2 regions of the Variovorax sp. HW608 genome follow, and region 2 is predicted to be linked to the other one. Evidence: riboswitches for the same ligand, from Rfam matches in the RefSeq annotation. Region 2 holds a riboswitch; the other holds the start of a gene.
The links. Region 2 has a riboswitch for glycine ahead of VAR608DRAFT_RS15175 (D-amino acid dehydrogenase). Riboswitches for the same ligand answer to the same signal wherever they lie in the genome.

Region 1 (11,021 bases), 3.5 Mb from region 2:
GTGGGCGTCACCGGCTACTGCATGGGCGGCGCGCTGACGCTGCTCGGCCTCACGATGGCGCCCGAAGCCGATGCCGGCGTGGTCTGGTACGGCTACCCGCCGCTCGAATACGTCGATGCCTCGAAGATCAAGGCGCCGCTGATGGCGCACTGGGCCACGCAGGATCAGGCCTTCGCGATCGCCGGCGTCGATGCGCTCGAAGAAAAACTGCGCGGCGCGGGTGTGCGCTACGAAGGCCACCGCTACCAGGCCCACCACGCCTTCGCCAACGAAACCGCACAGGGGCCGGGACGCATTCCGATCACGCAATACGACGCCGTCTGGGCCCAGCTCGCCTGGGACCGCACCCTGCGCTTCTTCGGCAAGGAACTGGCGAGCTGAGTCAGGGCGCCGCTTGCGGCGCCTTTTCCGGCGCCTTGTTGCAGTAGCTCGCGTTGCCGAGCCCCGTGCCGATGGTCAGCACGGCCCAGCGCTTCACATCGCGCATGAAGGGAAGCTCGCTCAGGCCCTGCACCACCGCGTCGTTGTGGATGAGCACCACGGTCGGCTCGCCCCCGATCGTCGGGATCCGCTTGCACAGCCTGCTCGGCAGGTGGAAGTTCTCGCTCTCCCAGTCGCCGGGCAGGTTCTGGGCACCGCGCGCGATCGATCCGTCCTTGCGGATCAGCCCCGGGCAGCCGATGCCGATGAAGGGCGCGAGGCGGATGCCCTTCCGGCGGCAGTAGCGCATCTGCTCTTCGAGCATTCCCACCAGCCGCTCGACCAGCACCTTGCGGCTGGGCCCTTCGTCGGCGTGGCGCCATTTCTGGCGGTGAATCACCTTGGCCCTCGACAGGTCGCGCGCGCGCCGCCTGCGCGTCTTGACGATGCCGCTGCGCACGTTGGTGCCGCCGATGTCCAGCGCGAGGATCGCGTCGTGCCCTTTCAGCAGCGGCGGCGGCACCAGGTGCACCCATCCGAGCAGGCCACCGTCGTCGGTCGCATGGCCGATGCGGCCCAGCTGCACGGAGATCCGCATGTCCGGGAGCAGGGCCGCCGTCTGCAGGATCGCGCGTTCGCCCACGTCGCTTTCAGGAAAGCCGCCACCGATCACGATGCGCTCCACGCCCTTCCACGACGGATGGCGCATGAAGCGGTCGATCACCCAGGCCAGCTCTTCGGCGAATTCCTCGATGACGCCGTGGACCACGTCGGCCGCCTCCGAGGCCTTCCTGCCGAGCACCTGGTCCAGGGCGTCTTTCGTCATCTCCCTGGAGTGCTGCCCGCCGAGCGGGTCATTGCCCTTCCTGCGGCGCCGTCGGCGCCAGCGTTCGAGCAGTTCCCTGAAGGCGGTCTGGCTGGCCTGGTCGCCGACGAAGCCCTCGCCGTCGCGCAGCTGGAGGCTGTAGCCCTCGACCACCACCGAGGGCAGCTCGCGTGCGCCGTGCACGTCATCGGCGAGCGGTGGCTGGTCCTCGTCCTGCCTGCGATGCCTGCGCCTTGCCATTCGGTCCTCGCTCGTCGGCTGCGCCCGTCATTCGGCGGTGGTCGCCAGGATGAGCCGGGTGGTTTCCTCCGGCGCGTCCCAGTGCGGATAGTGGCCGCAATGCTCGAACCAGTGGATGTGCGCATCCGGGAAGAGCCGCAGGGCACGCTGCGCCTGCCTCGGAAAACAGATCCGGTCGCAGCGCCCCCAGCCGATCACGAGGCGCTTCTTCAGGCCCCCCGCAGCAAGGCCTTCGACGGGTGCGGCCCGCATGAGACCCCCGAGCATGGCGCCGAACGACGCCGCGCCGGCGCGGCCGCGCATTTCCTCCAGCGCCTGCGAAGCCGAAAGACGCGCCGGCTGCGCCGAGAGCTGCTTCAGGACCAGGCTGCGCGACCAGCCGTGCCTGGTGATCGCCGGCATCGGCTGATTCATGAGCTGCGCGACGCGCCACCAGAAACAGACCGAGGCGCCATACGAATAGCGCTCCCAGCCGGCCCAGAACCCCACCGGGCCGAGCGCGACGACCGCCCCGAGCAGGCCGCCGCGCCGCGCCAGTTCGAGTACGAGACGCGCGCCCACCGAGTTGCCCACCGCATCGGTGCCGACCAGTTCGTGTTCCCGCAGGAACTGCGCCACGGCATCGGACATCGTGCGGATCGACACCTCGCCGGACAACGCCGGGCTCTTGCCGAAGCCCGGCAGATCGATCGCCGTGACGCTGCGCTCGGCGGCCAGCGGCCCCAGGATCGCTCGCCACGAACGCCAATTGCCGCCCAGCCCGTGAACGAGCAGCAACGGCTTGCCTTCGCCGTGGCGAACGTAATTGATGAGCACTCCTTCAGTTTGCGTTCAGCCGGGCCAGTGCCGGCATCGGCCCGGCGCACGACACGCTGTAGGAAAAGGCCTCGGACTCCGACGAACGCCCACTGGCGCGCCCGGCGCCCCGGCCGATACACTCGATCGATGAAGCCGCTGCGCCGCGTCTGGTTCACCGCCCTCGCCTGCCTGGGTTTCCTGTGGGGCGCCGCACCGTCGCACGCCCAGCAGGACACCCTGCGCGTCGGCTCCAAGCGGTTCACCGAGTCGTACATCCTCGCCGAGGTCCTGGCGCAGACCGCCGCGCCGCAGCTGCCGGCCCCGCCGGTGGTGCGGCAGGGGCTGGGCAATACCGCCATCGTCTACGAGGCGCTGAACTCCGGCGGCATCGACCTCTATGCCGAATACACCGGGACCATCGCGCTGGAGATCCTCAAGGGCAACGGATCGATGACGCTCGAGCAGATGAACGCCGCGCTGCGCCCGCTCGGCCTGGGCGCGGCGATCCCGCTGGGCTTCAACGACGGCTACGCGCTCGCGATGCGCGCGGCGGACGCGGACCGGCTTTCCATCCGCCGCCTCAGCGATCTGGCGAACCACCCCGAACTGAAGCTGGGCCTGTCGAACGAGTTCATCGGCCGCGCCGACGGCTGGCAGGGGCTGGCCGAACGCTATGGCTTCAAGCAGACGCCGACCGGCCTCGACCACGGCCTGGCCTACGACGCCATCGCCGCCAAGCAGATCGACGTGATGGACATCTACACCACCGACGCCAAGATCGACCGTCTCGGCCTGCGCGTGCTGGAGGACGACCGGCGCTACTTCCCCCGCTACGACGCGGTGGTGCTCTACCGGCTCGACCTGCCCGGGCGCTGGCCCGCGGCGTGGGCGGCCTTGCAGAAGCTCGAAGGCCGCATCGACGAGCGCGCGATGATCGCGATGAATGCGCGCGCCGAACTGAACGGCGTGGGCTTCGATGCCATCGGGCGCGATTTCCTCGCGCAAGGCAAGGCACAGGCGCCCGCCGGCGCGGCGGCATCCGGGGACGCGGCCGCGCGCGGCTTCACCGCCAAGCTGTTCGGCCCCGACCTCGGCCGCCTCGCACGCCAGCACCTGCTGCTGGTCGCGCTCTCGGTCGGGCTCGCGATCCTGATCGCGGTGCCGCTCGGCATCCTGGTGTTTCCGCATCTGCGCGCCCGCGCGGTGGTGCTCGGGCTCACCGGCCTCTTGCAGACCATTCCGTCGCTCGCGCTGCTGGCGATCCTGATTTCGCTGGTCGGCGTGATCGGCACCCTGCCCGCGCTGATCGCCCTCACCCTCTATTCGCTGCTGCCGATCATGCGCAACACGGTCACCGGGCTGGCCGAAGTCCCGTCCGGGCTGCGCATGGCCGGCACCGCGCTCGGCATGAGCGCCGGGCAAAGCCTGCGGCTGGTGCAACTGCCACTGGCGCTGCCCACCATCCTGGCCGGCGTGCGGACCGCGACCACCATCGCGATCGGCACCGCGACCATCGCCGCCTTCATCGGCGCGGGCGGCTTCGGCGAGCGGATCGTGACCGGCCTCGCGCTCAACGACCGGCAACTGCTCGCCGCCGGCGCCATTCCGGCGGCGGCACTGGCGCTGCTGAGCGAAGCGTTCTTCGAATTCGTCGAATACATCACGCGGCGGCGGGACTGAGCCCCGGGGCTTCACGAGGCTGTCACGCGGCGGCTCGATGCTGCTGCGTTCTGTTTCGAATCCGCCAGTCCCCATGTTTCTCATCAAGACCGACAAGGCTCGCCAGGAACTCCAACCCGGCCGTCGAACGCTGGGCCAGCGCGAGCGCGCGCTGCTGCTGATGTCGGATGGACAACGCTCGCTCACCGATTTCGGCGAACTCTTCGGCGGCCGCGATGAAGCCGGGCGCGTGGTCTCGCATCTGCTGCAGGAAGGCTATCTGCGCCGCCGCGATGCCGAGCCCGCGCCGGCGTCCATGTCCGAATCCATGTCCGAATCCATGGCCGAAATCAAGGCCGGGGCCGAGCCGGAGTCCGCCGCCATTGCGGACACCTTCGACGGCAAGCGTTCGCTCGCCACCACGCGCATGTTCCTCTTCGACCTGTGCGAACGCATGTTCGTGCGGCGGGACCCGGTGCTGGCCGAGCAGTTCCGCGAGATGCTGCGCGAATCGCGCGATCGCGAGACCATGCTGACCGTCGCATCCGCCATGCTCGAGGAGGTCGAAAAGCTCGCCGGCGCCGAGCGCGCGGTGTCGATTCGCGAGCGCATCGACAAGCTGCTTCCGGCACAGCAGCTTCACTGAATTCGAGAGCGACCGGTCCGGCGATCCCTTACACTCGCCGGGTCAGGAGAGAGCCCCGCCAGGCGGGGCCGCCGAAGGCGCAGGTCCCCGTGTTGCAAGGGGCCCGAACGCTCAGGCAAAAGGACTGACGAAGCGCCCTCTTCCGGGCGTTTCCTTGCTGGAGAGAGACGGCCCGCCCCGCACCGACGGAATGGCGGAATCGTCCACCGAAGGAGCAAACCCCGATCGTGGGGTGAATCTCTCAGGTAAAGCGGACAGCAGGGGTGGCCCATGGCTCCGGTCATGGATCCGGACTGCCCCTTTGCCTTTGGAGAACGCCTTGGCTTCCGCATCGACCGACGAACTTCTGAAGACCCCGCTCCACGCCCTGCACGTGGAGCTCGGCGCGCGCATGGTGCCTTTCGCGGGCTATTCGATGCCCGTGCAGTACCCGGGCGGCCTCATGGCCGAGCACAAGCACACCCGCGAAGCCGCCGGCCTGTTCGACATTTCCCACATGGGCCAGCTGCGGCTGGTCGGCCCCGACGCGGCGGCCGCCTTCGAGACCCTGATGCCGGTCGACGTGGCCGGTCTCGCGCCGGGCAAGCAGCGCTACGGCCTGCTGCTGAACGACGACGGCGGCATCCTCGACGACCTGATGTTCTTCAACGAAGGCCAGGATTCGTGGTTCGTGGTGGTCAACGGCGCCTGCAAGCAGGCCGACATCGCGCACATCAGCGCGAAGATCGGCAAGCGCTGCCAGGTCATTCCGATGCCCGACCACGCATTGCTCGCGCTGCAGGGGCCGCAGGCGGCATCCACGCTCGCACGGCTGTCGCCCGGCATCGAGCAGTTCGTCTTCATGACCGGCGGCGCGGTGCGCATCGGCGGCATCGCGGCCTTCGCCACGCGCAGCGGCTACACCGGTGAGGACGGCTTCGAGATCTCCGTCGCCGCGGCCGACGCCGAGCGGCTCGCGCGGCTGCTGCTCGCACAGCCCGAAGTCAAACCCATCGGTCTCGGCGCACGCAATTCGCTGCGGCTCGAAGCCGGCCTCTGCCTCTACGGCAACGACATCGACGAGACCACCACGCCGGTCGAAGCCGCGCTCGGCTGGGCGATGCAGAAAGTCCGCCGCACGGGCGGCGCGCGCGAAGGCGGCTTCCCGGGCGCCGCGAAGATCCTCGCGCAGCTCACCGCATCGAACGGCACGGCCGGCCATCTCGACCACCACACGCTCGTGCGCAAGCGCGTGGGCCTCGTCGCACTGGAGCGCATCCCGGTGCGCGACGGCACGCTGCTCGAATCCTTCGAAGGCGCAGCCATCGGCCATGTCACGAGCGGCCTGCTCGGTCCGACGGTCGACCGGCCGATCGCCATGGGCTACGTCGCGCTCGCCTATGCCGAGCCGGGCACCCGCATCCAGGCCATCGTTCGGGGCAAGCCGGTGCCGATGGAAGTCAGCACCATGCCTTTCGTTCCCGCGCGCTACTACCGGGGCTGAAGCCCCACGCCTTCACCCGTCTTTTCATCAAGGAGCTTTGTTCATGACCACCAAGTACACCAAGGATCACGAGTGGGTCCGCACCGAGTCGGATGCGGCGCTCGTCACCGTCGGCATCACTGTCCACGCACAGGATGCGCTCGGCGACGTGGTCTTCGTCGATCTGCCGGAGGTGGGCCAGTCCTTCGCCCAGGGCGAGGTGGCCGGTGTGGTCGAGTCGGTGAAGGCGGCGGCGGACGTGTTCATGCCCGTTGCCGGCGAAATCACCGAAGTCAACGAAGCGCTGCGCGCCGATCCGTCGCTGGCCAACAGCGCGCCGATGGAAGGCGGCTGGTTCTTCAAGGCACGTGTGAGCGATCCGGCAGAGCTCGATGCGCTGCTCGACGAAACCGCCTACGAGAAGTTCTCCTCCGAAGCCTGAGCCGCTCCGCACCTTTTTTCCGATCTCCACATGTCGACGCCCGTCCTTCCCCTCACCCCCTCGCTCGGCGATCTCGAGAACGCCGATGAATTCATCGCCCGCCACATCGGGATCGAAGCCCAGGACGAAGCGCGCATGCTGCCGGCCATCGGTTCCGCCACGCGTGCCGAACTGATCGACGGCATCGTGCCGCCGGCCATCCGGCGCGCCAGGCCGATGCGGCTGCCGGCCGCGATCACCGAAGCGGAGGCACTGGCCGAACTCAAGGCCATCGCGGCGAAGAACAAGGTCGCGAAGAGCTACATCGGCCAGGGCTACTACGGCACGCACACGCCGGGCGTGATCCTGCGCAACGTGCTGGAGAACCCGGCCTGGTACACCGCCTACACGCCCTACCAGGCCGAGATCTCGCAGGGCCGGATGGAAGCGCTGGTCAACTTCCAGACGATGGTGTGCGACCTCACCGGGATGGCGATCGCCAACGCGTCGATGCTCGACGAAGCGACCGCCGCGGCCGAGGCGATGACGCTCGCGCGCCGCAGCGTGAAGAGCAAGAGCAACGTCTTCCTGGTCTCGGGCGACTGCCATCCGCAGACCATCGAAGTCATCAAGACGCGCGCCGCGCCGCTCGGCATCGAGGTGCGCGTGAGCACGGTGTCCGAGACGCTGCCGCACCTGATGGCGAGCTGCGAATTCTTCGGCGTGCTCGCGCAGTACCCGGCCACCACGGGCCATGTGCACGACCTGCGGCCGCTTGCCGGCCACGCGCATCAGTTCGACGCGGCCTTCTGCGTCGCGGCCGACCTGCTCGCGCTCACGATGCTGACGCCGCCGGGCGAATGGGACGCCGACATCGTCTGCGGCACCACGCAGCGCTTGGGCATGCCGATGGGCAACGGCGGCCCGCATGCGGCTTACCTGGCCTGTCGCGACGACTTCAAGCGCTCGCTGCCGGGCCGCATCGTCGGCGTCAGCATCGATACGCATGGCGCGCCGGCCTTGCGGCTCGCGCTGCAGACGCGCGAGCAGCACATCCGCCGCGAGAAAGCCACGTCGAACATCTGCACCGCGCAGGTGCTGCCGGCGGTAATCGCGAGCATGTACGCCGTCTATCACGGCCCCGAAGGCCTCAAGCGCATCGCCCAGCGCGTGGCCGCGCTGACCGCCGTGCTCGCGCAAGGGCTCGAACAGATGGGCCGCGAGCTGGTCAACACCACCGCCTTCGACACGCTCACCGTCAAGACCGGCGATGACACCGCGAAGATCGTCGAGCGCGCCGAAGCGGCCAGCATCAACCTCGGGCAGCGCGTGCAGAACCACCTGGGCATCTCGCTCGACGAGACCACCACGCGCGCCGACATCGAGACGCTGTGGGCGCTCTTCGTGCCGGCCGGCACGCCGATGCCGCGCTTCGAGGAACTGGCCGCCCGCGTGAGCTCGCGCATCCCCGAGGACCTGCGGCGCAGCTCGGCGTTCCTCACGCATCCGGTCTTCAACACGCACAAGAGCGAGACCGCGATGCTGCGCTACATCCGCAGCCTCGGCGACAAGGACCTCGCGCTCGACCGCAGCATGATCCCGCTCGGCAGCTGCACGATGAAGCTCAACGCGACCAGCGAGATGATCCCCATCACCTGGCCCGAATTCGCGAACATCCATCCCTTCGCACCGGCCGGGCAGCGCCTGGGTTACGACCAGCTCGACAAGCAGTTGCGCGCCTGGCTGTGCGAAGCCACCGGCTACGCCGGCATCAGCCTGCAGCCCAACGCGGGCTCGCAGGGCGAATACGCGGGCCTGCTCGCGATCAAGGCGTTTCACGAAGCGAAGGGACAAGGCCATCGCAACGTCTGCCTGATCCCGTTCTCGGCGCACGGCACCAACCCCGCGAGTGCGCACATGGTCGGCATGAAGGTGGTGGTCACCGCCTGCGACGCCGAAGGCAACGTGGACATCGACGACCTCAAGCGCGCCTGCGAGACGCACAGCGACAAGCTGGCCGCGGTGATGATCACCTACCCCAGCACCCACGGCGTGTTCGAGACGCGCGTCAAGGAGCTGTGCGAGATCGTCCATGCCCACGGCGGCCGCGTGTATGTCGATGGCGCCAACATGAATGCGCTGGTCGGCATCGCCGCACCGGGCGAATTCGGCGGCGACGTGAGCCACCTGAACCTGCACAAGACCTTCTGCATCCCGCACGGCGGCGGCGGGCCGGGCGTGGGTCCGGTGTGCGTCGTGGAAGACCTCGTGCCCTATCTGCCGGGCCACGCGACCGGCGGCATCGCCTCGAGTGGCGTGGGCGCGGTGTCGGCTGCACCGCTGGGCAACGCGGCGGTGCTGCCGATCAGCTGGATGTACTGCCGCATGATGGGCGCGGCCGGCCTCCAGGCCGCGACCGAAACCGCGATCCTGAGCGCCAACTACATCAGTGCGCGCCTCAAGGACCACTATCCGACGCTCTATTCGAGCCCCAACGGCCACGTGGCGCACGAGTGCATCCTCGATCTGCGCCCGCTGAAGGACGCCAGCGGCGTGACCGCCGAGGACGTCGCCAAGCGGCTCATCGACTACGGCTTCCACGCGCCGACGCTGAGCTTCCCGGTGCCGGGCACGCTGATGGTCGAGCCGACCGAGAGCGAGCCTCTGGCCGAACTCGACCGCTTCATCGACGCGATGATCGCGATCCGCGGCGAGATCCGGCGCATCGAGGAAGGTGTCTGGCCGAAGGACGACAACCCGCTCAAGAACGCGCCCCATACCGCCGAGAGCCTGCTCTCGACCGAATGGACGCGGCCCTACTCGCGCGAGCTGGCGGCCTTCCCCCTCGCAACGCTCAAGACCGCCAAGTATTGGCCGCCGATCGGCCGCGTCGACAACGTCTGGGGTGACCGCAACCTGTTCTGCAGTTGCGTGCCGGTCGCGGAACTGGCGGCGAGTGCTTCGACCGAGTAGGTCCGGCTACTGAGCCTACCACCAGCGCTGCTGCTGTCTGCCGCCGTGGATGTTGCCGGCGACACCGCCGGCCACGCCACCGATCGCCGCGCCGGTCCAGGCATCGCCTCCGGCAATGGCGGCGATGCCGGCGCCCGCCGCCGCGCCCATGGCCGCGCCGCTCACCGTGCCCTGCTGCTGCGGGCTCATGTCCGTGCAGCCGGCTGCCAAGGCGAGCGCCGCTGCGGCGAGGAGCCAGTTCATCCGTTTCATGATCGGCTTCCTTTCACTTCTTCTGCAGGCCGGGCACGGCCATTTCGAACCAGATGATGTCCAGCACCGGGCGCTTCAGGCCCGCGGGGTTCGCGGCATACCAGCCGTCCACGCCCTGGCGCACGCTGTCGAGGGACTGGCCCTGCATGCCCTTCGAGAGCCGCGGCACGAAGCTCTGGGCATCGGTCGGCTGGTTCCTCCCGTAATAGGCCATCTCCACCTGGACCATGTTCGCGAGCCCGACGAGATAGGCCTTCTTCACTGCCTCGCTCGATGTAGTCCACTGCTCGCCGGTGACGATCGGCACCTCGGCCGCCTTGGCCGGGACCCATGTCAATGCCAGCGCCGTGCAGGCCGCGGACAAAATCGTTCGCATTTGCAGTTTGGATGACATTACGTTCTCCGCTGTTGATGCGCGATCGATCCTGCGCTGTGCCGTCAAGACGTGTCAAGCGCGTCGAAGTTTCAATCAACCACTGCGAGTGCGCGCTCTCTTGATCGAGGAGGACAATGTTCCTCATGCGCGTATCGCTGATCCTTGCGGCTGCTCTCATGGCGTTCGGCCTCCCCGCCGGCGCCGAGGTGATCCGCTGCGCCGACGCGGCGGGCAACGTGAGCTATACCGACGGCACATGCCCGCAGGGCGCGCGCAAGGTCGCGCGCGTCACGACGACCGACCCCATCTCGATCGTGGGCGGCGAACGGGAGCCCGCGCCCGTTGTTCGCAGCGCCGCGCCGGATCATGATTCGAGCATCGCGGCAGCGCCGCCGCCGACACCTTCGGGCCCCATCATCATCGACGGCCGCCGCACCGGCAGCGGCGCCGCGGGCCGGTCCGACGAATCGCGCTGGAGCGATCGCGGCGAAGACCCGATGTGGATCGACGACGGCTACTATTTCAGCCCCGGCGTCAACCGCCCGCCGGGCCGCCCGCGCGACATGCGGCCGCGCATCACCCAATGCGGCGACCGCACCTGCAAGGACGTGCAGGGCAACCATTGGGACCGCAACACCGGCCAGCTCGATCGCTACCGCAGCATCGACGGCAGAACTTGCCGGCCGGTCGGCACCACGACGGTCTGCAATTGAGCACCGCAACGCGGCGCAAACACTTGTTACACAACGGGCCGCCGAGGCTGTCGATTTCGCGCGTCCCCCTTCGACGTACAAACAGAGGCTCGGAACAATGAGCCGGCCGCACCGGCCGGTGCCGAACTCGCAACCGACCCAAGTCACAGGAGCAACGACATGCGATTCATGGTGATAGTGAAGGCCAACAAGGACTCCGAGGCCGGCGTGATGCCAACCGAAGAGATGCTGACCG
Region 2 (11,021 bases):
GAAACTCTGCGAAGCCTCGAATCGCCACGGCCATTGCGCGTCGGCATCGACGGCAAGTTCGAGCAAGGCCCGCGTCGCCGAGGCCTGCGCGACGCGCCATGGGCGCAACCAGCCGATGCCATGCAGCGGATGCTTGCCCGACGGCCCGGCCGGATGCCCTGCACGAATCGCGATCTCGCGGCCGCCGAAATGCGCACGGCCCTCGCGGATCCGGTTGCACCAGGGCAGGAGCGCAAAGCTCGCCATCGCGAAGAGATCGCGCCGCGCCAGCGCCTCGTCGGTCGCCGGGCGAAGCCAGTCGAAGCGCGTACCGCCCTCGACGTCATAGAGCGCGGTGACCGCGCCACCGATTGCCGGCGCCAGTTCGAGGCGCAGCGCGCCTGCTTCGAGCCGGACCCGTTCTGTCTCTTTGTCGTTCATCGAATCGCACCACGGTTCGCTGGGATCGCGGCATTCTCGTTCACACAGGTGGCACACTGCACGGGCTGCGTCAAAATCGCGCGAGCCCGGCCCTTCGTCCGGGCTGATCTTCATGGGAACCCCGACATGACCGAATCGACTTCTCCTGCGCCCTCGGCCCACTATCCATCGCTGAAGGGCCGCACGGTGTTCATCTCCGGCGGCGCGACCGGGATCGGCGAAGCGCTGGTGCGCGCCTTCCACGCGCAAGGCGCGCGCGTGGGGTTCTGCGACATCGACGCGGACGCCGGCCGCGCGCTGGCCGCCGGTCTCGGCGGCGAGAACGCGCCGCTCTTCCTTCAGTGCGACGTCACGGACGTGGGGGCGCTGCAGGCCGCCATCGCCGCGGTGCGCGCGCAATTCGGCCCGATCCGCGTGCTGCTCAACAACGCGGCGAACGACCGCCGGCACGAGATCGAGGACGTGACCAGCGAGGACTTCGACCGCATGACCGCGATCAACTTCAAGCACCAGTTCTTCGCCGCGCAGGCCGTGGCCGAGGACATGCGCTCATCCGGCGGCGGTTCGATCATCAACTTCGGCTCGGTGAGCTGGATGATCAAGGGCCGCGGCTACCCGGTCTACCAGGCCTGCAAGTCGGCCGCGCGCGGGCTCACGCGAGCCCTGGCGCGCGACCTCGGCAAACAGAACATCCGCGTCAACTCGCTCGTGCCCGGCTGGGTGATGACCGAACGCCAGCTCAAGCTGTGGGTCAAGCCCGAGTCCCACGCCGAGATCGACGCCGCGCAGTGCCTGCCCGGCCGCGTGATGGCCGAGGACATTGCCGCCATGGCGCTCTTTCTCGCCGCCGACGATTCGAAGATGTGCACCGCGCAGGACTACGTGGTGGACGCCGGCTGGACCTGAGGCAAGGAGGGATCGCGCGGCGCAGCTGCCGCCGCGCCGGTGCCGCAGGCGTGGCAGAAGCGCGCGAAGGCGCTCTTGCGCGTCTTGCAGGCGGGGCAGTGGTCGAACAGGCCGATGCCGCAGTGCGGGCAGAAATCGATCTCCGTGTTCTTGAGATCCACCGGCCGCTCGCAGCCCGGGCACACGCCCTTGGCGAGCCGCGCGAGCGCGGTGTCGTAGCCGAGGTCGTTGCGGCGCACCGTGTCGGGCTGTGATTCCGCGGCCTTCTGGCGCTCGAGATAGCGGTTGAGCGCGACGATCGCATAGCGCCCCACCAGCACCGTGATCAGGATGCCCACCGCATAGCGCACGTAGCCGCCGTAGCTCGGCAGGTAGGGGACGAGCTCGACGAAGAACGCGAACAGCGCGAAGAAGATGAAGCCCCAGACGAAGGGCCACCAGGTGCTCTTGCGCTTCTTCGCAAAGAGCCAGCCCGCGATCACCAGCAGCGGCAGCGTGAGCGCGAGGCGATAGAGGAACACCCGCAGCTCGACGCGCCGGTTTTCCGCGTCCATCCGGGTGCGCGCTTCGTCCTCCAGCTTCGCGAGCTGCTCCGCGGCGCGCTGGCGCGACTGGCGCGCGTCGAGCGCAATCTGCCGCTCTGCGCCTACGGCCCGCTCGGCCTCGTCCTCCTTCTGCTTGAGCGCGTCGAGCGCCTTGGTGCGCGCGATGAGCTCGGCGTCCTGGTCCGGCTGCGCCGTCGCGTGGCGCGTCGCGAGCCAGTTCGAGAAGGTCTCCCGGGCCGCGCGGCTGGCCTGCCGCGCGGCGAGCAGCTTGAGATCCGCCTGCTCGCGCTCGCGCACGGCCTCCTGTTCGACACGCTCCGCGTTGCGCACCGTGTTGCGCAGCGGTTCGGCGGCGGCGCGGTCGATGAAATCATCCAGCTCGATCCGGTGCTCGACCCGCGGCAGGTCGCCGACGATGGTGCTGCCCAGTCCGATCAGGAAGCTCGCGAAAACCACCGCCACCAGCCAGAGGCCGCGGCGAAACCACTTTTCGGACAGACGCAGGGATTTGCTCATGGCGCTCCTTCAATGAAGTTCGCGGATTCTGGACCAGGGCTTGCGCACGGCCGGCCGGCGTGCGCGTTGAGCGGAAACAGGAACACGCCGGCCAGGATGACCGCGGCCGCCGCCAGGATCATCTGCATCGCGTTTCGGAGCAGGCGGCGCGAGCGCGAGACGCGGGCCCGGTATTCGCGCTCGTAGGGGCCGAAGTTCGTGGTGCGCTTCATGACAGGTTCTCGTAGGTGGGGATGCGCGGATGATGGTTCTCGCCTCGGCGTCGCGGCACAAACAAGCGAGCCGGTGGCGCCCTCCAGCGCCTTCGGTATCTCTATTCGATACCGCCCGGGGAACCGTTGCGCCGGGCCAGGAGGTCGGCGCGGGTGTAGACCCGGTCGGTCCCCGCGAGGCGCATGGCGATGACCTCGAGCGCATCCTGCGTCGGTGCCGCGCTACCCGGACGCTGCAGGAGCGCCGGCGTCGCGAGGCTCAGCACCACGAGCATCCAGCTGAGGCGCGGATGCGGCGAACGCTGCTGCCACCACAGGAACAGCCCGCTCACCGTCCCGCCGAGCACGAAGCCGGCCGCCACTTCCGAAGGGGAGTGCGCGTGGAGCACGAGGCGCGAGGCGCCGATCGCGGCCGCGAACGCCAGCCCGAGCGCGGACGCCGTGACGCGGACGCGGTGATCCTGCCGCGAAGTCACCAGCCAGCCGGCCACCGGCCAGATGCTGGCCGACAGTGCCGTGTGGCCGCTGAATCCGGTGAAGTCGATCGCCGCGATGCCGATGCCCCAGCCGAGGAACGCGAGCTTCGATGCCAGGATCATGCTGCAGCCGAGACCGAAGAGGACCACCCAGCGCCCTGCCGACTCGCGCGTCGCGGGGGGCAACCCGAGCCACGCGGTGATCCACAGGGACACGGGCAGGAGAAAGCCGCTGTCACCGAACCAGGTGATAGCGGCCAAAAGTGCTCGAGGGTGCAGCAGCATCAGGCGAAGCTCATGTTCCCATGAGTCCGCTCACGCGCCGCTGGAGCGCATCGGGCTGCACCTCGGCATACGGCATCGCGTCGCCGACGTTGAGTCCCACGCGGCTGAAATAGCCGCGCCTGAATGGCCGCACCATTGCGACGTTCTGCCCGTCGCGCACTTCGATGCGGCTGAAGAAGGAGCCCCACAGATTGGTCAGCGCCATGGGCACGACCGGCACCTCGATGCCTTCGGCGCGTGCGCCGTCGAGGATCTTCATCACGCCGCCCTTGAAGGGCTGCAACCGGCCGTCGCGCGTGATCGCGCCTTCGGGAAAGATCGCCAGCAGATCGCCTTCGCGCAGCACCTGCACGGCTTGCCTGAAGGCGTCCTCGTAGGAAGCCGGTTCTTCCTTTTGCGACGCGATCGGAATGGCCTTCGCCAGGCGGAACAGCCATCCGAGCACCGGCACCGCGAAGATGCGGTGGTCCATGATGAAGCGGATCGGACGCGGGCTCGCCGCCATCAGCAGCACCGCGTCGATGAAGCTCACGTGGTTGCAGACCAGCACCGCGGCGCCCTCGGAGGGGATGTGCTCGCCGCCCTTGACGCCGAAGCGGTAGACGAAGCGCGACAGCACCCAGGCCACGAAGCGCAGCAGGTATTCCGGCACCAGCATGAAGATGTAGAAGGCGACGACGGCGTTCGCGATGCCGGTGACGAGGAAGATCTGCGGGACCGTGAACCCGGCCTTCAGCAGCGCCCCGGCGATCACCGCACTGGCGATCATGAAGAGCGCATTGAGGATGTTGTTGGCCGCGATGATGCGCGCGCGGTGCGTCGGCTGGCTGCGCATCTGGATGAGCGCGTACATCGGTACGCTGTAGAGCCCCGCGAAGAGCGACAGCAGGCCGAGATCGGCCAGCACGCGCCAATGGGCGGACTGGTGCAGGAATGCGCCAAGCCCCAGATCGCCGAGCGCCGGCAGCGCGCGCGACGCGAAGTAGAGGTCGATCGCGAACACGCTCATGCCGATCGCGCCGAGCGGCACCAGCCCGATCTCGACCTGGCGGCGGCTCAGCGTCTCGCACAGCAGCGAACCGGTGCCGATGCCCACCGAGAACACCACCAGCAGCAGCGAGGCCACCTGCTCGTCGCCATGCAGCACCTCTTTCGCGAAGCTCGGGAACAGGCTCAGGAAGGTCGCGCCGAAGAACCACATCCACGAAATCCCGAGCAGCGAACGGAACACCACGATGTTGCCGTGCGCGAGCCTCAGGTTGCGCCAGGTTTCGCTGACCGGGTTCCAGTTGATCCTGAGCCCCGGATCGGTGGCCGGCGCGGCCGGAATCGCCTGCGCCACCGCGCGCCCCGCCAGCGCGAGCAGCACGCAGGCCAGCGCCACCGAGCTGTGGCCGATCTGCGGCATCGCGACCAGCAGGCCGCCGGCAAGCTGGCCGAGCAGGATGGCGACGAAGGTGCCCATCTCGACCATGCCGTTGCCGCCGGTGAGTTCGTGCGGATCGAGCATCTGCGGGAGGTAGGCGAACTTGACCGGTCCGAACAGCGTGGAATGCAGCCCCATCAGGAAGACGCAGGCCAGCAGCACGACGGCATCGGCATGCATGAAGCCCCAGGCGGCGATCAGCATGATCCCGATCTCGATGTTCTTGACGAAGCGGATCGTCTTCCGCTTGTCGAACTTGTCGGTGAGCTGTCCGGCGGTCGCCGAGAACAGCAGGTAGGGCAGGATGAAGAGCGCGCCGATCACCAGCCCCGCCATGGCCGGCGGCATCCAGCTCACCTGGAGCTGGTAGGTGACCATCACGGTGAAGGCGAACTTGAAGAGGTTGTCGTTCGCCGCGCCGGCGAACTGCGTCCAGAAGAACGGCGCGAAGCGCCGCTGCCCCAGCAGTTCGAACTGGTTGGCGTGCGCCGGCGCGTCGTGCACGGCGGAGGATGATGCGTTGGCGGTCGTTGTCATTCGCAATGCCTGGTTGGCGGCTTCCTCAAGCCGTCACGGTGACGGCGCCCGGATTGTGCCGCAGCGTCCGCCGTCCGATGGTCTGCAGCGCATGCAGCACGGGCAGTGCTGCGAGCGCCGCCGTCAGGTGCTTGAGGCTGTGGCCCGAGATCAGGTGCTGGGTCGCTTCGAAGATCGCGTGGTCCGCGAGCTCGAAGAGCTTCGCGAGCGCATAGAAGAAGACCACCCAGCCTAGCCGGAGTCCGACGGCGCCGCTGGTCGGCCGCGCAAACGACAGCAGCACGATCAGTGCCATGCCGCCGAACTGCACCAGCGCCCAGGGCAGCGCGTTGCCGGTCTCGTGGCACACCGCCGTGGCCAGCAATCCGCCGACCAGCGTGAACCATGCGGCCGGCCAGCCGGCGCGAGCGCTCACTCGCTCGCAGGTCGCGAATCCGATCAGGCCCGCGAAGGCCACGGCCATGCCGGCACGATCCGCGGCCAGCCGCACGCTGTCGGGCTGCAGGTGATAGAAGGCCGAGCCGAGCGCGGTCAGGACGAGGCCGGCGAAGAACATCCAGGCGCAATCGAGGGCGTTCACCGGCAGGTGCCATCCGGTCTGCTGCACCGCCGCCGCATCCAGCGCTTCCTCGTGCGCGCGATCCAGCCAGCGGAGCCAGCGCAAGCCCCAGATGCCGATCGCGGCGAAGGGCAGGTTGCTCAGCACGTCCATGGCGTTGGGGACCGGGCCCCACGCCTCTGCGTCCGCGAACGGCGCCCCGGCAAGGCCGGGGGCGGGAATGGCCGGCCCGACCACCGCGGCCAGCAGCAGCAGCGCGAACAGGGCCAGGAGGTAGCGTTCGCGATTCGACAGCAACGAGAGCGACATGGCGGACTCCAAGGGATGACTCGATGGGCGCAATCTAGGTTGCCAACCCCCTCCACGGCATCGAGAATCGATACGGAGCACTTATTCACCACCCCCGGTATCGCCCGGTAATACCTGGCGCCGCCCATGAGCCGCCGGCCCCAAGGCGAATACCGCAGCGCTGCTGCGCGGAGGTTACCCAATGAGCACCACCGCCGACCTGGTCGTCGCCCTCAAGAACGAACTCAAGAACGCCCGGATGACCTACGCGGATCTCGCCAAGTCGCTCGACATGGCCGAATCCAGCGTCAAGCGGATGCTCGCCAAGGGCGACATGCCGCTCACCCGGGTCGATGCGATCTGCCGGACGCTGAAGATCGACTTCGCCGAGCTCGCGCGGCGCGTGGCGGATTCGCAGCCGCTGCTCAAGGAACTCACGCTGGAGCAGGAAAAGGCCGTCATCGCGGACAAGAAGCTGCTCCTGATCGCGATCTGCGTGCTGAGCCAGTGGACGCTGGAGCAGATCGTGGCGGCCTATCGCATCAGCGAGGCCGAATGCATCGGCTACCTCGCGCAACTGGACCGGATCGGCATCATCGAGCTGCGCCCGCTCAACCGGTATCGCCTGAAGCTCGCCAAGACCTTCCGCTGGCGCCCGCACGGGCCGGTGATGGACTTCTTCCGCGAGAACGTGGTGCTCGACTATTACCGCGGCGGCTTCGACGGCCCCGCCGAGGGCCTGCTGCTGGTGCACGGGCAGATCAGCAAATCGCTCGCGCCGGCCTTTCTGGACCGGCTCCAGCGCGTCGCGCAGGACTTCGCGCAGCAGCACCAGACCGACCAGAAGCTGCCGCCGAAAGAGCGCGAGGGCTATACCCTGCTGCTCGGCATGCGCAACTGGGAGTTCGAGCTATTCACCCGGCTGCGGCGGGGCTGATCCCGGCCCGTCACAGACAGAAACCGGTTTCCTCGATAAGATTCAGCCCGCAGAAAAGCGGACGGCACCCGTCCCACCGTTGGCGCAACCTCCCATGAACGCTCAAGGTGAACCGCAGCGCGGTTCGTAGACTGCCCTCTATTGACCCATGCCGACTGGAGAGACGCCACACCGACGTGGCGCACCGAAGGAGCAAGTCCGCTGCATGCCGCAGCCGATGAATCTCTCAGGTAAAGAAGACAGAGGGAGCGGCAAAAACTGAACCCCCGGTCCCGACGCTCCGCACAGTGAGTGCTCGCCCCGGCCGTTCATGCCCTCCCAAAAGGAATCGGACATGCGCGTGGTTGTACTCGGCGCCGGCCTGCACGGCGTCACGACGGCCTATTACCTGCAGCAGCTCGGTCACGAGGTGATCGTCATCGATCGCCATGCGACGCCAGCGGCGAAGGCCCGGGGCCGGGTCCCTTCCGGCGAGCCCGCGGCATCGACCGATTCGGCTTCAGCCTCGATGCCGGCGCGGCCTGCCCCGGGACGCTGGTTGCGCCTTCGCACCGCCCTCCGCCGCCGCTTTGGAAGCCTGCTCGACCGCGCGGTGGTGCCGCCCAGGAGCAATCCGCTCGATCACCTGGTCCGTCTCGCGGTCTACAGCCGCCAGAGCGCCCATGCGCTGCGCGACGAGTCCGGCATGCCGCCGCGCCCGCGCTCGACCGGACAGATGACCCTCTACACCGATGCCGAGGTGTTCCGGGGGCGTATCGAACGGAACGCGCATTGGTCGGAACTGGGCTGCGAGGAGCGCCTGCTGTCGGCCGGCGAGGCCATCGACATGGAGCCTTCGCTGCAACTCATGGCCGACAGCCTCGCCGGCGCGACCTACTCGCCCGACGACCCGGCGCGTGATCCTGCGCAGTTCGCGGCGGGCATCGTCTTCCTTTGCCGCGCGGCCGGCGTGCGCTTCATGATGAAGCACACCGTGGTCTCGCTGAAGGAGCGCAACGGCCGCATCGACCACGTCGAGTTTCTGGATCCGCAGGGCGAGCCGGTGATCGTGCGCGCGCAGTCCTATGTGCTCGCGCTCGGCGCATCGAGCGTGCCGCATGCCGAGCACCTGGGCATCGACATGCCGCTGCGCTTCGTGCGCGAGTACGTGGTCACGCTGCCCGTCAAGGACCTCTCGATCGCGCCCCGCCTGTCGCTGCACGACCGCCAGGGCAGGCTGCGCATCCGGCGGCTGGAGAACGCGCATGGGCACCACCTGCGCATCACCTCCACCGTCCGCGTCAACGACGACGAGGAGAACGAGCCCGATTCGGACCGCTTCGCCGCGATCCTGCGCCGCGTCGAGACCCTGTTCCCGGGCGTGGGCGATGCGAGCCGCGCGTCGCTCGAAACCGCGATGCACGCGGTCACCAGCAACCGCTTGCCGATGATCGGCAAGACGCGGCTGCCGAACCTGTTCCTCAACACCGCGCCCGGCACCCCGAGCTGGACCAACGCGATCGGGGCAGGCAAGTCCATCGCGCGCATCGTGAGCGGGCTGCGCCCCGAACTCGACTTCGCCTTCCGCGGCCTATAGGGTGTCTTCGAAGGGTGAACACGCCCTTGTAGCCGTTCGGCGGCGAAGCCCCTACAATCGCCGCACTTGCAGGAGAGCGGGCCGCGAAAGCGGCTCCACCGAAGGCGCAAACTCCCATAAACGCTCAGGTCGGCTCGCCACGAGCCTGTACTGCAATCAACTGTCAGAGCCGTCTGGAGAGCCATCACGCCATGTGATGCACCGAAGGAGCAAGCCCTGTTGCGGGTGCAACGGGCGAATCTCTCAGGTACCGAGGACAGGGGGAGCGGCAACTTGGACGCAATCCGGTTGCTTTTCTTTTTTCACGGCACCGGTTTCCGTTTCGTCCAAGCGCTGCAACCTTTAAAGGGTTCTGAAATGCGCGTGATCGTTCTCGGCGCCGGCCTGCTCGGCGTGACCTCGGCTTATTACCTCCAGCAACTCGGCCACGAAGTGACCGTGATCGACCGACAGGCCACCCCGGCCGCCGAAACCAGCTTCGCCAACGGCGGCCAGATCTCGGTGAGCCATGCCGAGCCGTGGGCCAATCCCAGCGCACCGCTCAAGGTGTTGCAATGGCTCGGCAAGGAAGACGCGCCGCTGCTCTTTCGCCTGCGCGCCGACGTGCGGCAATGGCTCTGGGGATTGCAGTTCCTGCGCGAATGCACCCCGGCGCGCACCCGTCACAACATCGAGCAGATCGTGCGCCTGGGCACCTACAGCCGCGACACGCTGCAGCAATTGCGCCGCGACACCGGCATCGGCTACGAGCAGCGCACGCAAGGGATCCTGCACTTCTATACGAACCAGAAGGAATTCGACGGCGCGCTCGAGCCGGCCGAGCAGATGCGCGCCCTCGGTTGCGAGCGCCGCGTGATCTCCGCCGACGAGGCCGTTGCGATCGAACCCGCGCTGGCCCACATCCGTGCGCAGCTCGCCGGCGCCACCTACACCGCCGAGGACGAATCGGGCGACGCCAACCGCTTCGCCCGCGAACTCGTGAAGCTCGCCGAGGCGGCCGGCGTGCGCTTCCTCATGAGCCACACCGTGACCGCGTTGCGCGAAGCCGGCGGCCGCATCGACCACGTCGAAGCCACCGACAGCGAAGGCCGCTTCCAGCGCATCCGCGGCGACGCCTACGTGCTCGCGATGGGCTCGCTCAGCCCGCTCTACGCGGCGCCGCTGGGCATCCGGCTGCCGATCTATCCGGCCAAGGGCTACTCGGTGACGATGCCGGTGATCGATCCGTCGAAGGCGCACCAGGTGTCGCTGACCGACGATGAGTTCAAGCTCGTCTTCTCGCGCTACACCTCGGCCACCGGCGACCGCCTGCGCATCGCCGGCACGGCGGAGCTCAACGGCTACGACCGCGACCTCAACCGCGTGCGCTGTGAAGCGATCGTGCGGCGGGTGGAGCAGCTCTTCCCCGGCGCGGGCGATGCGTCGAAGGCGCAGTTCTGGACCGGCCTGCGCCCCGCTACGCCGAGCAACGTGCCGCTGATCGGCGCCACGAAGCTTGCGAACCTGTTCCTGAACACCGGCCACGGCACGCTCGGATGGACGCATGCCTGCGGCTCCGGCAAATCGATCGCGCGCATCGTGAGCGGGCTCGCGCCCGAGGTGGACTTCGCGTTCACCGGCCTCAGCAGGGCTCAGTCGTCGGCGGTGAAGACCGTCAGCACGCCGGTGTAGCCGTAGAGGTGGTGCCGCGCGATCTCGCCGGCGGCGAAGAAGCCGACCAGCGGCACGTCGCCGAGCGCATGGCGCACGATCTGCAGCTCCGCGTTCGGCGCCCCGAAGTGCGGGCCGCCGCGCCCCGAGCAGCTCACGTACACCGCCCCCGCGACGCGACGCGCCGGATGCGGTGCCGCGCCGGTTTCCGAGCCGGCGACTGCGCGCGCGGTGGCGAGCGTCTGCTCCTCGGGCTCCAGCTCCTCGCGGATCTCGGCGCAGACGCGCATGAGATCGGAACGCGCGGCCTGAGCGTTGCGCCGGCAGAAGGTCATGCGCATGCCGGGCTCGACGACGTCGGCGATCGCCACGCCGCGCCGCGTCGGATCGAGGCCGATGATGTGCCGCACCCGCACGTCGGAGCCGAGGTCGCGCGTGCGATGGACCCGATCGCTGCCGGCCTCGGCGAGGCCCACCAGCGTCGCGCGCACCGCGGCGATCGCCTCCTCGGGCTCGTCGAGCGAAACATGGAGATCGTCCAGCAGCACGTCGAGCGCCGGCAGGCCGTCGAGTTCGAGCAGCAGGTTGCCGTCGGCCTGCGTGATCTCGCGCTCGCCCGACACCGGCTGGCAGCCCTGCGTGACACGCGACACCAGCCGCACGCCTTCGCCGAAGACCACGCCCGACA

Region 1: it holds a riboswitch for glycine, as region 2 does, so the genes downstream of both, gcvT (glycine cleavage system aminomethyltransferase GcvT) here and VAR608DRAFT_RS15175 (D-amino acid dehydrogenase) in region 2, are expected to answer to the same signal.

Annotation. Positions count from the first base shown of each region.
Region 1 covers NZ_LT607803.1:6,694,596-6,705,616, forward strand. Annotated here, with positions in the region: gene VAR608DRAFT_RS31730 (dienelactone hydrolase family protein) at 1-381, shown strand, start outside; gene VAR608DRAFT_RS31735 (ROK family protein) at 383-1,486, opposite strand; gene VAR608DRAFT_RS31740 (alpha/beta fold hydrolase) at 1,514-2,302, opposite strand; gene VAR608DRAFT_RS31745 (ABC transporter permease/substrate-binding protein) at 2,432-3,964, shown strand; gene VAR608DRAFT_RS31750 (hypothetical protein) at 4,038-4,589, shown strand; glycine riboswitch at 4,631-4,718, shown strand; glycine riboswitch at 4,737-4,857, shown strand; gene gcvT (glycine cleavage system aminomethyltransferase GcvT) at 4,909-6,072, shown strand; gene gcvH (glycine cleavage system protein GcvH) at 6,116-6,493, shown strand; gene gcvP (aminomethyl-transferring glycine dehydrogenase) at 6,524-9,445, shown strand; gene VAR608DRAFT_RS31770 (glycine zipper domain-containing protein) at 9,461-9,697, opposite strand; gene VAR608DRAFT_RS31775 (hypothetical protein) at 9,711-10,073, opposite strand; gene VAR608DRAFT_RS31780 (DUF4124 domain-containing protein) at 10,217-10,786, shown strand; gene VAR608DRAFT_RS31785 (YciI family protein) at 10,946-11,021, shown strand, end outside.
Region 2 covers NZ_LT607803.1:3,238,259-3,249,279, forward strand. Annotated here, with positions in the region: gene VAR608DRAFT_RS15130 (aldose 1-epimerase) at 1-420, opposite strand, end outside; gene VAR608DRAFT_RS15135 (SDR family NAD(P)-dependent oxidoreductase) at 547-1,326, shown strand; gene VAR608DRAFT_RS15140 (double zinc ribbon domain-containing protein) at 1,299-2,387, opposite strand; gene VAR608DRAFT_RS15145 (hypothetical protein) at 2,384-2,599, opposite strand; gene VAR608DRAFT_RS15150 (phosphatase PAP2 family protein) at 2,701-3,336, opposite strand; gene VAR608DRAFT_RS15155 (MFS transporter) at 3,371-5,323, opposite strand; gene VAR608DRAFT_RS15160 (hypothetical protein) at 5,349-6,191, opposite strand; gene VAR608DRAFT_RS15165 (helix-turn-helix domain-containing protein) at 6,373-7,107, shown strand; glycine riboswitch at 7,253-7,360, shown strand; gene VAR608DRAFT_RS15170 (FAD-dependent oxidoreductase) at 7,442-8,683, shown strand; glycine riboswitch at 8,743-8,846, shown strand; glycine riboswitch at 8,847-8,953, shown strand; gene VAR608DRAFT_RS15175 (D-amino acid dehydrogenase) at 9,041-10,354, shown strand; gene VAR608DRAFT_RS15180 (FIST signal transduction protein) at 10,315-11,021, opposite strand, start outside.